Regions from separate parts of the Streptomyces sp. NPDC002092 genome, predicted to be linked through region 1. Evidence: riboswitches for the same ligand, from Rfam matches in the RefSeq annotation. Region 1 holds a riboswitch; the other holds the start of a gene.
The links. Region 1 has a riboswitch for ZMP and ZTP ahead of ACWCRD_RS11110 (glycine hydroxymethyltransferase). Riboswitches for the same ligand answer to the same signal wherever they lie in the genome.
Positions count from the first base shown of each region.

Region 2: it holds a riboswitch for ZMP and ZTP, as region 1 does, so the genes downstream of both, ACWCRD_RS38015 (phosphoribosylaminoimidazolecarboxamide formyltransferase) here and ACWCRD_RS11110 (glycine hydroxymethyltransferase) in region 1, are expected to answer to the same signal.

Region 1 covers NZ_JBSFDG010000004.1:226,987-234,657, forward strand. The annotation lists gene pdxR (MocR-like pyridoxine biosynthesis transcription factor PdxR) at 1-1,339, shown strand, start outside; gene ACWCRD_RS11100 (hypothetical protein) at 1,469-2,308, opposite strand; gene rocD (ornithine--oxo-acid transaminase) at 2,493-3,698, opposite strand; ZMP/ZTP riboswitch at 3,803-3,892, shown strand; gene ACWCRD_RS11110 (glycine hydroxymethyltransferase) at 3,935-5,386, shown strand; gene ACWCRD_RS11115 (hypothetical protein) at 5,459-6,115, opposite strand; gene ACWCRD_RS11120 (hypothetical protein) at 6,295-7,242, opposite strand; gene ACWCRD_RS11125 (RNA polymerase sigma factor) at 7,229-7,671, opposite strand, start outside.
Region 2 covers NZ_JBSFDG010000022.1:37,511-45,181, forward strand. The annotation lists gene ACWCRD_RS38010 (carboxyl transferase domain-containing protein) at 1-3,019, shown strand, start outside; ZMP/ZTP riboswitch at 3,098-3,182, shown strand; gene ACWCRD_RS38015 (phosphoribosylaminoimidazolecarboxamide formyltransferase) at 3,214-4,368, shown strand; gene ACWCRD_RS38020 (IMP cyclohydrolase) at 4,415-5,095, shown strand; gene ACWCRD_RS38025 (TIGR03943 family putative permease subunit) at 5,082-5,810, opposite strand; gene ACWCRD_RS38030 (permease) at 5,807-6,841, opposite strand; gene ACWCRD_RS38035 (TerD family protein) at 7,005-7,538, shown strand; gene ACWCRD_RS38040 (hypothetical protein) at 7,566-7,671, opposite strand, start outside.

The DNA.
Region 1 (7,671 bases):
CCGCAGAGGGCTCACCGACGCCCTGCGCGAGGCCGTCCGCACCGGCCGGCTGGCCCCCGGCACCCGACTGCCCTCCTCCCGCACCCTCGCCGCCGACCTGGGCATCGCCCGCAACACGGTCGCCGACGCCTACGCCGACCTGGTCGCGGAAGGCTGGCTGACGGCTCGGCAGGGCTCGGGCACCCGGGTGGCCGAGCGGGCGGTGAGCCGGCCCGCCGCGCCCGCACCCCGCTCCCGTACGGTCGACCGCCCCGCCTACGACCTGATCCCCGGCACCCCCGACCTGGCGTTCTTCCCCCGCGCCCAGTGGCTCAAGGCCGCCCGCCGCGCCCTCACCGCGGCCCCGTACCGGGCCCTCGACTACGGTGACCCGCGCGGCCGCATCGAACTGCGCACCGCCCTCGCCGACTACCTCGCCCGCGCCCGGGGCGTACGCACCGACCCCGAGCGCATCCTGGTGTGCGCGGGTATCTCGCACGGCCTGCGCATTCTCGGCGCGGTACTGCGGACGCGCGGCGCGAGGACGGTCGCCGTGGAGTCGTACGGCCTGTACGTGCACTGGGACCTGCTGGCTCAGGCCGGTCTGCGGACGGTCCCGCTGCCGTTCGACGAACGCGGCACCAACCCGGGGGAGCTGACCGGCGAGGACGCGGTCCTGCTCACTCCCGCCCACCAGTTCCCGATGGGCGGCACCCTGCACCGCGACCGGCGCGCCGCCGCCGTCGACTGGGCGCGCCGCACCGGCGGCCTGCTCGTAGAGGACGACTACGACGGCGAGTTCCGCTACGACCGCCAGCCGGTCGGCGCCCTCCAGGGCCTGGACCCGGACCACGTCGTCTACGCGGGCACGGCCAGCAAGTCCCTCGCCCCCGGCCTCAGACTGGCCTGGCTGGTCCTGCCGCCGGACCTCGCCCGGGAGGCGGCGAAGGCCAAGGGGCACATCGACTCCTGCGGGGCCCTGGACCAGCTGACGCTCGCCGAGTTCCTCACCTCGGGCGCCTACGACCGCCATGTGCGGGCCGCCCGGCTGCGCTACCGCCGCCGCCGTGACGCGCTCGTCGCGGAACTCGCACGACGTGCTCCGCAGGTCAGTGCCACGGGTATCGCGGCGGGCCTGCACGTGGTGCTGCGGCTGCCGCCGGGCACCGAGCAGGCGACGCTGCGGGCGGCGGCCTGGCAGGGCCTCGCGGTGCACGGACTGCACCGCTACCGCCACCCCGAAGCGACCGTCGAGCCGCACGACGCGCTGGTGGTGGGCTACGGGACCCCACCGGACAGCGCATGGGCCGGCACCCTGGACGCGCTGTGCGCGGCTCTGCCGGAATCGGCAGAGCCGTAATCCGTAGCAGCCGGCCTCAACTCCCCGCAGCGGGCCCCTTGACGGCCTTTCCGGCACCTTCATTCGGTGCGGAAAGAATGCCCGTGCATCCCGATTTGCCAGCGGATATGCAGCCGCAGGGGCATTCGCTCAGGCCGTTTCCGCGGTCGTGGCGTCCGCCGTCGGCGCCTCCCCGAACCGCGCCAGCGCCAGCGCCCCCACGACCGCGACCAGGAACCCCAGCACCGCAAGCCAGGCCAGCCCGTCCCTGGTGCGGTCCCCGAGCCACACCACACCCACCGCCGCCGGCCCGATCGTCTCACCGATCACCATCCCGGCGGTGGCGGTGGTCACCGAGCCGCGCTGCAACGCCGACGTCAGCAGCAGGAAGGCCGCGCCCCCGCCGATGAGGAGGGCGTAGGTCGCCGGGTTGGTGAGCAGTTCTGACGGTGCGAGCGAGTCGATCAGCCGCACCGACACCTCCACCACCCCGAACCCGAACCCGGCTCCCAGGCCGAGCACCAGCGCCCGCCCCCGCCCGGACCACCGCCCCCCGAACAGGCCCAGCAGCAGGACCACGACGGCGATCGCGAGCATCGCGTACTTCAGCGCCGTCGACCCTTCGCGATTCCCCTCGGCCCCGGACGCCAGCCCCAGCATGGCGAGACCGGCGCACACCACCCCCACCGCACCCCACTCCGTCCCGCTCAGCCGCACCTGCAGCAGTCGCGCCGCGACCACCCCGGTCACCGCCAGGCTGGACGCGAGCGCCGCGGCCACCGCGTAGATCGGGATCGAGCGCAGGGCGACGATCTGGAACAGGAACCCCAGCCCGTCCAGCGCCAGCCCGGCCAGATACCGCCACTGCCGCAGGGCCCGCAGCAGCAGCGCCGCCTCCCCGCCCCCACCCGTACCGGCCGTCCTCGCGGCAACCGCCTGCAAAACCGTCGCGGTACCGAAGCAGACCGCCGCGCCCAGCGCGCACACCATCCCAAAGATCACGAAGTGACTGTAGGGGAGACGTACAGCAAGCGGCGATGCCCCCGGCTTCCGCTCTCACCGATCGTTGGCTTTACATACCTAAAGGAAGGTGCATATGTGGGGGTGCATATGTGGCGTTCCCCCGGGTGCCCCGTCTCTGCTGCCGCCCGGCCGGCTCACCGGGACGGGAGGCTCAGATCCCCAGCACTGCCCGCAGCTGCGCGAGCCCCCAGTCCAGGTCCTCCTTCGCGATCACCAACGGCGGCGCGATCCGCACCGTCGGCCCATGGGTGTCCTTCACCAGCACCCCCCGCTCCATCAGCTTCTCGGACACCTCCCGCCCGGTGCCGTACTGCGGCGCGATGTCGATGCCCGCCCACAGCCCCCGTCCGCGCACCGCCCGCACCCGGCCCGTGCCGGTCAACGCCCCCAGTTCCCGGTGCAGATGACCGCCCAGCTCCGCGGACCGCGCCTGGAACTCGCCCGTCCGCAGCATCGCGATCACCTCCAGCGCCACCGCACACGCCAGCGGATTCCCGCCGAACGTCGAACCGTGCTCACCGGGCCGGAACACCCCGAGCACATCGGCCGACGAGACCACCGCCGACACCGGCACGATCCCGCCGCCCAGCGCCTTGCCGAGCACATACACATCCGGGACCACGCCCTCGTGCTCGCACGCGAAGGTCTTTCCGGTCCGGCCGAGACCCGACTGGATCTCGTCCGCCACGAACAGCACGTTCCGCTCGCGCGTCAGCTCCCGCACCGCCGGCAGATAACCGGCCGGCGGCACCAGCACCCCCGCCTCGCCCTGGATCGGCTCCAGCAGCACCGCCACCGTGTTCTCCGTGACCGCCGACCGCATCGCCGTCAGATCCCCGTACGGCACGATCTCGAAGCCCGGCGTGTACGGACCGAAGTCCGCCCGCGCCTCCGGGTCGGTGGAGAAGCTGACGAGGGTCGTCGTACGGCCGTGGAAGTTGTTGCCCGCCACCACGATCTTCGCCATCTCCGCGGGCACGCCCTTGACCCGGTAGCCCCACTTCCGGGCCGTCTTCACGGCCGTCTCCACCGCTTCCGCGCCGGTGTTCATCGGTAGCACCAGCTCCATCCCGCACAGCTCGGCGAGCTCGGAGCAGAAGGCCGCGAACCGGTCGTGATGAAACGCCCTCGACGTCAGCGTCACCCGCTCCAGCTGCGCCTTCGCCGCCTCCACCAGCCGCCGGTTGCGATGCCCGAAGTTGAGCGCCGAGTAACCGGCCAGCAGGTCCAGATACCGCCTCCCCTCCACATCCGTCATCCACGCCCCGTCCGCGGAGGCGACGACCACGGGCAGCGGGTGGTAGTTGTGCGCACTGTGCGCGTCGGCGGCGGCGATGAGCGCGTCCGTCGTGTTCACGGGACCTCCCGGGGGTGTGGCAGCCGTGCAGCGGCCCCCTCTTCCTATCGTCGCTCGCATGGTGGACGCGGGACCTGCGCTCTCCGGCGTGGCCGGTAGGCTGATCGACGGGTCGTGACTGGCGCGCAAGGATGGGACGGACCATCGGGGAGCGACCCGTGTGTGACCGAGTGCCGTGCGCCTGGGCCAGACCGAGAACCGTGACCGCTTGCACGCCACGCCCGGAGGCCGACGACATGTCAGAGCAGCAGCCCCTCTCCACCGAGTCCACCGCCTTCCGCGCCGCCCTCGATGTGATCCGCGCCGTCGAGCCGCGCGTCGCGGACGCCATCGGGCAGGAGGTCCACGATCAGCGCGAGATGCTCAAGCTGATCGCCTCCGAGAACTACGCCTCCCCGGCCACCCTCCTCGCGATGGGCAACTGGTTCAGCGACAAGTACGCCGAGGGCACCATCGGCCGCCGTTTCTACGCAGGCTGCCGCAACGTCGACACCGTCGAGTCGCTCGCCGCCGAACACGCCAAGGAGCTCTTCGGCGCCCGCCACGCCTACGTCCAGCCGCACTCCGGCATCGACGCCAACCTCGTCGCCTTCTGGTCGGTCCTCGCCGACCGGGTCGAGGCCCCCTTCCTGGAGAAGACCGGCGCCCGCCAGGTCAACGACCTCACCGAGGCCGACTGGGCCGAGCTCCGCCAGGCCTTCGGCAACCAGCGCATGCTCGGCATGTCCCTGGACGCCGGGGGCCACCTCACCCACGGCTTCCGCCCGAACATCTCCGGCAAGATGTTCGACCAGCGCTCCTACGGCACCGACCCGGCGAGCGGCCTCATCGACTACGAGGCCCTGCGCGTCTCCGCCCGCGAGTTCAAGCCGCTGATCATCGTCGCCGGCTACTCCGCCTATCCGCGTCTGGTGAACTTCCGCATCATGCGGGAGATCGCCGACGAGGTCGGCGCGACCCTGATGGTGGACATGGCGCACTTCGCCGGGCTGGTCGCGGGCAAGGTGCTGACCGGCGACTTCGACCCGGTCCCGCACGCCCAGATCGTCACCACCACCACCCACAAGTCGCTGCGCGGCCCCCGCGGCGGCATGGTCCTGTGCGACGACTCCCTCAAGGACCAGGTCGACCGCGGCTGCCCGATGGTCCTCGGCGGCCCGCTTCCGCATGTCATGGCCGCCAAGGCCGTCGCCTTCGCCGAGGCGCGTCAGCCCTCCTTCCGGGACTACGCCCAGCGCATCGTCGACAACTCCCGCGCCCTGGCGGAGGGCCTGATGCGCCGCGGCGCCACCCTCGTCACCGGCGGCACCGACAACCACCTCAACCTCATCGACGTGGCCACCTCCTACGGCCTCACCGGTCGCCAGGCCGAGGCGGCCCTGCTCGACTCGGGCATCGTCACCAACCGCAACGCCATCCCCGCCGACCCCAACGGCGCCTGGTACACCTCCGGCATCCGCATCGGCACCCCCGCCCTGACCACGCGCGGCCTGGGCACCGCCGAGATGGACGAGGTCGCGGGCCTGATCGACCGCGTCCTCACCACCGCCGAGCCGGGCACCACCAAGTCGGGCGCCCCGTCCAAGGCGCAGCACGTCCTCGACCCGAAGATCGCGGACGAGATCTCCCACCGCGCCACCGACCTCGTGGCAGGCTTCCCGCTGTACCCGGAGATCGACCTGGGCTGACCAGCGCCCGCTCTTGAGTTGTCAAAGATCGATGGCGTTCGGAGACCGGTGATACTCAAAGACCGGTGACGCTCAGAGCTCGATGAGCTCCTGTCGTGGTTCCTCCCGCGGCGGTCCGGCACCCTGCCGGGCCGCCGCGCGCCGTATCAGCAGTGCCCCACCGGCCCCGGCTGCGAACCCCGGAACCGCCCACCAGACACTGCTCCGGCCGGCCCCCTGCCCGGTGGCCTGCTGCCAGGCCATCCCGCTCTCGCCGCGCCCGGCCGCGGCCGGACCGTCGCCCAGCACTTTCGCCTGCTCCAACTGCACAAACACCGAGCGCGGTGCCCGATGCCAGCGGATGTCGTCGTCCTGGACGGCCGGCGCGGGATCGCTGCGTATCCAGGGCGTGCCGTCCGCCGCCACGAACAGCTGGTCCTGGCGCTCGACGGCGATGTCACCGCCCGGCGGACGCATCGTCTGCGGCCAGCCTCCCACCCCCGTCAGCCCCCAGACCACGGTGAAGGCCACCGGCGGACGGCGCCCCTCGGCCCAGTCGTCCGGCACCCGCTCCGTCCCCTCGTAGGTCGGCCGCAGCAGCTGTCGCAGGCGGGTGAAGGCCGGCTCACCGGACCGCAGCACCGTCGTCTGCCCGGTGCCGCCCGCGATGATCATGGCCAGGTCGGGGACGTCCCGGACCTGCCCCTGCGCCGCCTCGTCAGTCCCGTCGGACGCCGCGGCCACCGGCATTCCGCACAGGACCACAGCCACCACCGCCGCGAAGAGAGCGGCGACCCGCACCCTCGGTCGACTGCTCTTCCACGCACGCATCCAGTCCCCCAACCCGTCGGTGTCGTACGGCCCGTCCCCCAACCGCCTGTCACTTCTGGTACACCGCCCGACCCGTCGGGGTTCCCACCCCGGCTGTCCTATTTCGAGGCTTCCTCCAGCGACTTCGCGATCTCCACGGCCCGGCGCTCGGACGCCACGCCCTCCAACCGGAGTGTCACGGCACCTGCACCCGTCCGGTGGGTCCACAGCAGCGTCGGCCCGGTGGCCCGCTCCCTTCGCGTGAAGCGGTTCCCGTCGGGATCGACCAGCCAGAAACTCAGCAGATGGGGGCGTGGGAACCACAGTGCGTAGTTCTGCACACCGTCCGCCGAGGGCTCTTTGCCCAGCCCGATCCACTCCGGTCCCTCGCGCAGCACCTTGGTGAAGCCGACGTCCAGCCGCTCCGGGAACTCGTCCAGTCGAACCGTGCGCCCACCCTCCCGCCGGCACAGGCTCACCAGGAACCGTCCGTGCGGCTCACTCGTCACCGCCACGGTGTCCGGCGCGCCGAGCGCGTCCGGCACCAGCGGCTCGAAACCGGCCCGGTTCCCGGCCTGTCCGAGCGACACCGAGGTGCCGCAGCCGGGCACCGAAGCACCTGGCGAGGGCGACGCCGACGGGTCGTACCGCACCTGCACCCCGCCGAAGTCGAACCAGTCGAGGACCGCGGCCCGCACCGGCGGCGTGAGCACGAGAACCGTCAGCAGAGAGCACAGGACCGTGGTCAGCGAGCGCCACCGCTGCCGGGTCCAGTGCCGGACCGCGCCCAGCCGCTCACGGGCGCCCCGGGGCTCGGCCACCGGGACCGGCACATGCTCGGCCAGTATCTGCCCCAGCACCCGCTCGACCATCGTCTCGGCGCCCGGCGAACCGGCGGCGCCGTCGCTCCCCGGCGCGTCCAGCGACCGGCCGAGCGCCCGCAGCTCCTCCGGCAGCCGGGAAGGGCCGTCCTCGCGCGCCCTCCCACGGTCCCGCCCGCCCGGCCCCGGACTCGGACCACGGCCGCCCTCACCGTCGTACGCACCCCGTCCTTCACTCACGCTCATCACCCCCTTCCCGAGGCCTGAAATCCGGCAGCAGTCGGCCCAGCTTGCGCAGAGCGCGGTTCAGCCGGGACTTGACCGTCCCGCGAGGCCAGCCCAGCGCCTGGGCCGTCTCGGACTCGTCCATCTCCAGGAGATAGCGGTAGGTGACGACCAGCCGGTGCTCCTCGCTCAGCTTCTCCAGCGCGGACAGCAGCGCCTCACGGCGCTCCGCCTCCAGGGTCGCCACCGCCGGGTCCGCCGATTCCGGTATCAGCGGCTCCGCCTCCACGAAGGCCGCCTCCCGGCCGGCGAGCGTGCGCTGCCGCGCCGCCGTGCGCACTGTGTTCCTCGTCTCATTGGCGACGATCGACAGCAGCCACGGCTTGAAGGCGGCGCCGTCCCGGAACCTGCCCAGCGCGCAGTACGCCTTGACGAAGGCCTGCTGCACCA
Region 2 (7,671 bases), on a different contig from region 1:
CTCGGTCGCGGTGTACGCCGAGGGCGACGACGCGCACGCTCGACTGGCCGACGAGGCCGTCCCGTTGGGCGGCTATCTCGACGGCGGCGCACTGCTCGCCGCCGCGCGCGGCACCGGCTGCGACTTCCTGCATCCCGGGTACGGCTTTCTGAGTGAGGACGCGGACTTCGCGCGCCGCTGCGCCGACGCGGGGGTGACTTTCGTCGGGCCCGCGCCCGAGGTGCTGGCGGTCTTCGGGGACAAGGCGCGGGCGCGTGAGTTCGCCGTCGAGGCGGGGGTTCCGGTACTCGCCGGGGCCGACGGCCCGGACGGGGCGCGGGAGCTGCTGGCCGCCGGGCCCGTGATGATCAAGGCGGTGGGCGGGGGCGGCGGACGCGGCATGCGGGTCGTACGGCGGGCCGAGGAGCTGGACGAGGCTTGGGAGCGGTGCGCATCGGAGGCCCAGCAGGGCTTCGGGCGGGGCGAGTTGTATGCGGAGCGGCTGCTGGAGGGCGCCCGGCACATCGAGGTCCAGGTCGTCGGGGACACGACCGGCGCCGTCACACATCTGTGGGACCGGGACTGCAGCGCACAGCGCCGCCACCAGAAGGTGATCGAGATCGCGCCCGCGCCCGACCTCTCCGAGGACACCAGGGAGCGGATCCTCGGCGCCGCACTGCGGATGGCCCGCGCCGCCCGCTGTTCGAGCCTGGTCACCTTCGAATTCATGCTCCGTGGCGAGGAGTTCTGGTTCATCGAGGCCAATCCGCGGCTTCAGGTGGAGCACACGGTCACCGAGGAGGTGACAGGGGTGGACCTGGTCGCCGTGCAGCTGCGCCTGGCGGCCGGGGCCACGCTGGACGAGCTGGGGCTGCCGGGGCCACCGGCTGCGCCGCGCGGGTTCGCCGTGCAGGCGCGGGTCACCGCCGAGGAGGCGGGGCGGATCACGCGGTTCGACCTGCCGTCGGGCCCCGGTGTACGCGTCGACACGGCGATCCGTGCCGGGGCCGAAGTCGGTGTCCGGTACGACCCGTTGCTCGCCAAGGTGGTCGCGCACGTCCCGGCGGGCGATGCGCAGGCGGCTTGCGCGCGGGCGCGGCGGGCGCTGGGCGAGTTCGCCGTGGAGGGGGTGCGGACGGGGATTCCGCTGCTGCGGGAGGTGCTGTCCCGGCCGCGTTTCTGGGCGCACACGGGCGTGGTGGCGGAGCTTGCGCAGACTCACGTCGTTCCCGACGAGGCGCCCGGCGACGGCACGGTCCTCGCGCCGCTCAGCGGCACCGTCGTCTCCGTCGACGTCTCCCCCGGCGAACCGGTGCGGGCCGGGCAGCAGTTGCTGGTGCTGGAGGCGATGAAGATGGAGCACGTGGTGCGGGCTCCCGGGGCTGGAGTGGTACGGCTGGTGCACGCGCGCCTGGGCGAAACGATCGGCGCCGGCTCCCCGTTGGCCAATCTGGACGACCTCACCGGCGCACAGGGCGACGGGCCCGAGGCGGAGCCGGTTGATCCGGATGCCGTGCGCGCGGACCTCGCCGAGGTCGTACGGCGGCATGCCTTCGGTCTCGACGAGAACCGGCCCGAGGCGGTCGCGGCGCGGCACGCCCTGGGCAGGCGCACCGCCCGCGAGAACATCGAGGACCTGTGCGACACGGGCACCTTCACCGAGTTCGGCGCCCTCGCGATCGCCGCCCAGCGCAGCCGCCGCTCGCTGGACGACCTGATCCGGTCGACGCCGGCCGACGGCATGGTCACCGGCACCGGGCGGATCCATGGCCGGCCGTGCGTGGCGATGTCGTACGACTACACGGTTCTCGCCGGCACCCAGGGACTGCAGAACCACCGCAAGACGGATCGGATGCTGGAGCTCGCCGAGGAGCGGCGGCTGCCTGTGGTGCTGTTCGCGGAGGGCGGCGGCGGGCGGCCCGGGGACACCGACACCACGGCCGTGGCGGGCCTCGACGTGACCACCTTCCAGCGCATGGGGCGGCTCAGCGGGCTGGTGCCGCTGGTCGGCATCGTCTCGGGGCGGTGCTTCGCCGGCAACGCGGCGCTGCTGGGCTGCTGCGACGTCGTGATCGCCACGCCCGACGCGACGATCGGGATGGGCGGGCCCGCGATGATCGAGGGCGGCGGACTCGGGGTGTTCCGGCCGGAGGAGGTGGGTCCGCTGTCGGTGCAGGTGCCGAACGGGGTGGTGGACCTCGCGGTCGCCGACGAGGCGGCGGCCGTGCGGGTCGCGCGGCGGTATCTGTCGTACTTCCAAGGAGAGCAGAGCAGTTGGGAGACGCCCGATCAGCGGCTGCTGCGGCAGGTGGTGCCGGAGAACCGGCGGCGGGCCTACGACGTGCGGGCGGCGGTCACCGGGCTCGCGGACACGGGCTCGGTGCTGGAGCTGCGGCCGGAGTTCGGCGTGGGGGTGCTGACCTGTCTCGTACGGATCGAGGGGCGGCCGCTGGGTCTCCTGGCCAGTAATCCGGCGCATCTGGGCGGGGCGATCGACCGGGACGCGGCCGACAAGGCGGCGCGGTTCCTGCAGTTGTGCGACGCGTTCGGGCTGCCGGTGGTCTCGCTCTGCGACACCCCGGGGTTCATGGTCGGCCCGGACGCCGAACGGACCGCCACCGTGCGGCACTTCGCCCGGCTGTTCGTGACGGGCGCCAATCTGCGGGTGCCGCTGGTGAGTCTGGTGCTGCGCAAGGCGTACGGGCTCGGGGCGATGGCCATGATGGGTGGCTCGACGCGCGCGCCGCTGGCCACAGCGGCCTGGCCGAGCGGCGAGTTCGGCGGGATGGGGCTCGAGGGTGCCGTGCGGCTCGGCTACCGCAGGGAGCTGGCGGCGATCACGGACCCGGCCGAGCGTGCGCGTGTCTTCGAGGAACGGGTCGCCGAGTTGTACGAACGCGGGAAGGCGGTCAACGCGGCGGCCGCGCTGGAGATCGACGCGGTGATCGACCCGGCCGGGTCGCGGACCTGGATCCTTGCGGCGCTTGAGCGGTCCCCCGTACCGGAGGCAGGACACCGCCCGTTCGTCGACACCTGGTGATCCGGGGTCTGATTCAGCTGGGCCGGATGCTTGGTTGCCCGGTGCGGGTCCTGCCGGTCGGATGTTGCCGGTAGAGTCAGCTCCGGCCGCGACTGGCGAGGGTGGACGACCACCGGGGAGCGGCCGTGGTTCAGCGTGAGCGTCGACCGCCTGGGCGCCTCCGTCAGTGATGTTCCCGCTGAGGAGGCCATGACGTGGATCTGCGGTACGGAACGAACCCGCAGCAGGCGGCGGATGCCACGCCGGTGCGGCCCGGCCGGTGGCCGGTTCGGGTGGTGCACGGAAGCCCGTCGTACATCAACATGCTGGACGCCCTGAACGGCTGGCAGCTGGTGCGGGAGGCGAGCCGCTCCCTCGGCCGGCCTGCGGCCGCTTCCTTCAAGCACGTCTCACCCGCCGGTGCGGCCGTGGCCGGGCCCGTCGACGACGTGACGGCACAGCTCCACGGTGTCGACCAGACCGAGGTCGGCGCCCTGACCAGTGCGTATCTGCGCGCCCGGGACGCCGACCCGAAGTCGTCCTACGGCGACTTCGCCGCTGTCTCGCACCCGGTCGACGAGGAGCTCGCCGAACTGCTGGCCCACGTCGTGTGCGACGGCATCGTCGCGCCCGGCTATGCACCGGGTACCGTCGGCAGACTCCGCAGGAAGAAGAACGGCCGCTTCCTCGTCCTGGAGGCGGATCCGGCCTTTGTACCGCCGGAGCGGGAGACGCGCGAGGTCTTCGGTCTGCGTCTGAGTCAGCAGCGGGACGAAGTGCCGTGCACGGAAAGGCTGTTGGAGAACGTCGTGTGCGGCGCGCTTCCCACGAGGGCTGCGGAAGACCTTCTGCTGGGCCTGGTGGTGCTGCGTCACACGCAGTCGAACTCGGTGTGCTTCCTGCGCGACGGGGCGACGCTGGGTATCGGCGCCGGACAGCAGTCCCGAGTGGACTGCACACGGCTGGCCGGGGCGAAGGCCGACACCTGGTGGCTGCGGCGCCATCCGGTGGTGCGCGCGCTCGCCTTCGGACCGGGCGTCCGGCGCCAGGACCGGATCAACTGGCAGATCCGCTTCATCGAAGGTGACCTCACCGCGGACGAGAGGGCCAGGCTGTCTGCTGCCCTGTCGCAGCCGGTGCCGGAGTTCTCGGCCGGCAGCCGCGCCGAGTGGACGGCCCGGCTCAAGGGGGTCTCGTTCGTCTCCGACGGGGCGTTGCCGTTCCGCGACAACGTGGACCACGCGCAGCGGCACGGTGTCGGCCACATCGCCGAGCCGGGCGGATCGATCCGCTCCGCGGAGGTCGAGGACGCCTGCCGCGCGCACGGGATCGCCCTGGTCCGCACCGGCCTCAGGCTCTTCCACCACTGAGCAACGCCTCGCCAGGCCCCTCCCGCCGACCAGAAAGCGCATCAGCATGCTCACCCTTCATGACCTGTTGGCCGCCAACCCCTACCCCGGCCGCGGGCTCCTGTGCGCCCGCACCCACTCCGGGGCCGTGCTGGGCGGCTACTTCCTCACCGGCCGCAGCCCGGCCTCACGCGACCGCGCGCTCCGGCTGATCGACGACGACCTCGTGGTGGGCCCGCTCTCGCCCCGGGAGCGCGATCCCCTGCGGCACTACGCCGCCGCCACGACCACGAGCGACTGGCTGGTGCTGGGCAACGGGGAGCAGGTGTCCCAGGCCGCGGAACGACTCAGGGCGGGAGCCCCGCCGACCGAGGCGCTCAGCGGCTTCGAGTACGAACCCGACCCCCCGATCCGCACCTCCCGCCTCACCGCGCTGATCAGCCGCGACGGCGGACGCACCACCGTCTTCGGGGCCGCCCGCCCCAGCCGCGCCGCACGCCCGACCAGCAACGTGATGACCCTCGCCGTACAGGACCTGCAACCGGGCGAGGCGGTCCTGCTGACCACCTATGAATCCGACGGCGAACACGTCTCGGTCGCCGCTCCCTTCACCGAGGTCACGGTCGACGCCGGGAGCGGGCCGGAGTTGCTGGACGAGATCTGGTGGGCGCTCGACGAACGGTTCAGGATCGCTGCCGCCGTCGTCGACCCTGTGCGGGGACCGGGGTCCGCCCTCACGAAGGCGTGAGCGGAAGGTCGTCCGTGTAGGCGTTGACGGGCGGGGAGACGCGCTCGGTGCGGTGGACGTCGAGGGCCGCCGTCGCGGACTTCGTGCCGAGCGTGCCCTTGGGGTGCCAGGTTCCGGTGACGGCCACCCAGGTGTTGGCCGGCAGTGCGGTGGTCCCGTACATGCGGACCTTGACCGACTGGGAGTCCGCCGCGCAGCAGGTGAAGATGATCCGGGTGAGATACCAGCCGCCGCCCTGCCCGGCCGGGGTGACGAATCCGGTCATCCGGATGCTGCGGCCTCTGACGGCCTGCTCCCGGTCCTGCTGGACCCGGGCGGTGAAGTCGGTGAGGGTCATCGGCAGCGGGACGGTCGCGGGCAGTGGATCGAACCGCTGCGCCTTCGGCACGGCCTTGTTGCTCGCGTGCGAGGCGGTGTACGCGCCGAGGGCGGGCGGGGCGTAGAGGAGCAGGCTGAGTGCGGGCAGGAACAGCAGCCAGGCGATGCGGGGTGCGGTGGAGTGGTCGTGGCCGTGTGCGTGCGCGTCGGCTTCGGGGGCCGCGTGGTCCAGCGCTGCTGCCGCCAGGCCCAGCAGCAGGAGCAGCACCCCGGAAGCGATCAGCAGGGGGCGCAGGCCTTCCTTGACGTAGCGCAGACAGAGGTCGCTGAACAGGGCGGCGTGCAGCAGGCCCAGGCCGGTCAGGACCAGCAGGAGGATTTGGGCGTGGCGCTTCACAGCAGTGCTCCTCCGATCAGGACCCCGGCCGCCACGGCCACCACCGTGGTCGCGGTCGAGAAGCGCAGGGCGAAGGACCGGCCGAACGTGCCCGCCTGAAGGGCGATCAGTTTCAGGTCGACCATCGGGCCGACCACCATGAACACCAGCCGGGCGGTGGGCGAGAAGCCGGTGAGCGAGGCGGCGACGAACGCGTCGGCCTCCGAGCAGACGGCGAGCAGCACGGCGAGCGCGGCCAGGAAGAGCACCGACAGCCAGGGCGAACCGGAGAAGGTGTCGAGGACCGAGCGCGGCACGGCCACGTTGAAGGTGGCCGCGGCCATGGCCCCGAGCACCAGGAAGCCGCCGGCGTGCAGGAAGTCGTGCTGGAAGCCGAGGCGGAACTCCCGCAGGCGACTGTGTCCTGACCGGTGGCCGGTGTGGCGGACGGTCGGCCGCAGCCACTCCTCGCGTCCCAGCCAGAGCCACAGCCAGCCCATCGCGGCCGCGGTCACCAGGGAGGCCAGCAGCCGGGCGGCGACCATGGCGGGGTTTCCCGGGAAGGCGACGGCCGTGGCGGTGAGCACGATCGGGTTGATCGCGGGCGCGGAGAGGAGGAAGGCGAAGGCCGCGGGCGGGGTGACACCGCGGCGGATCAGGCTGTTCGCGACCGGCACCGAGGCGCACTCGCAGCCCGGCAGGACGACGCCCGCGAGGCCGGCGACCGGGACGGCGAGTGCGGGCCTGCGGGGCAGGATCCGGGTGAACAGGTCGGCCGGTACGAACGCGTTGATCGCCCCGGACAGGACCGTGCCCAGCAGGAGGAAGGGCAGCGCCTGGACGGTGATGGCCAGACAGACCGTGCGCCAGGCCGCGACGGCGGGCCGGTTCAGCCATCCGACGCCGGTGAGCGAGAGGACCGCCACCGAGGCGACGGCGATGAGGACGACGAGGGGCAGGGGTCGTCCGGTGACGCGGCGCCCCTGATGGCCGGCCGGCGCGACGAGCGCCACTTCTTCCGCCACACCAACCAGCTCATCCGTTTTATTCATATTTACTCCGGATGTCGGATTCGTGGCGAAGATAAGCCAGGATCACCCCCCTCACGGTGCGCACACGCCGCCGCGGGCGGATGAATGAACGGGACCGGGAACATACTTGACCTTGCGGGGGGACCGTCCCGCGGTGGCCTGATTCGAGAGGGGCAGCGTCCGGGTGAGCGGCGGCGACAAGATACAGGGAAAGATCGAAGTGCGGCTCAAATGGGATCCCAGCCCCTGGGACCGGCCGCCCCACCATCTGGACATCATGGCGACGACCTACTCGGCGGACGCCCCGCACGGACGGCCGGTCTACGTCGTGCACACCGAGAGCCGCTCGCCGGACGGCACCATCAACATGAGCCGGCACAGCGAGACCGGCCTGGGCCTTGGCTTCGTCGAGGTGATGGTCCTGGAGCTCGATCGCCTGGCACCCTCCTTCGCGCGGGTGGTCGTCGGTGTGGCGATCCATCAGAGCGGCGGCCCCAAGTTCTTCGGCGACATATCGAACACGGGCGTGCTGGTCGTCGACGGGTACACGGAGCTGCTCAAGGACGACCTCGGGCAGGTCGCCGACGCCACCGCGGCGACGGTCGCCGAGTTCACCCGGGAGGCCTCCGGCGCCTGGGAGTTCCACCCGATGGTCCGCGGTTTCGACAGCGACCCGACGGTCTTCACGGCGGAGATGGGCGGTACCCAGCAGACCTGACCGGCGTCGAACCCGCGCCGACCGGGCTCACCCGACCGCGACGTGATCGTCCGGACACGGGCGCTCGCCTCCCGTCCCCGGGCGCTCCTCCCGGCGTACCGGAAGGAGGGGCCGGGCGGACGCCCGCTTGCGG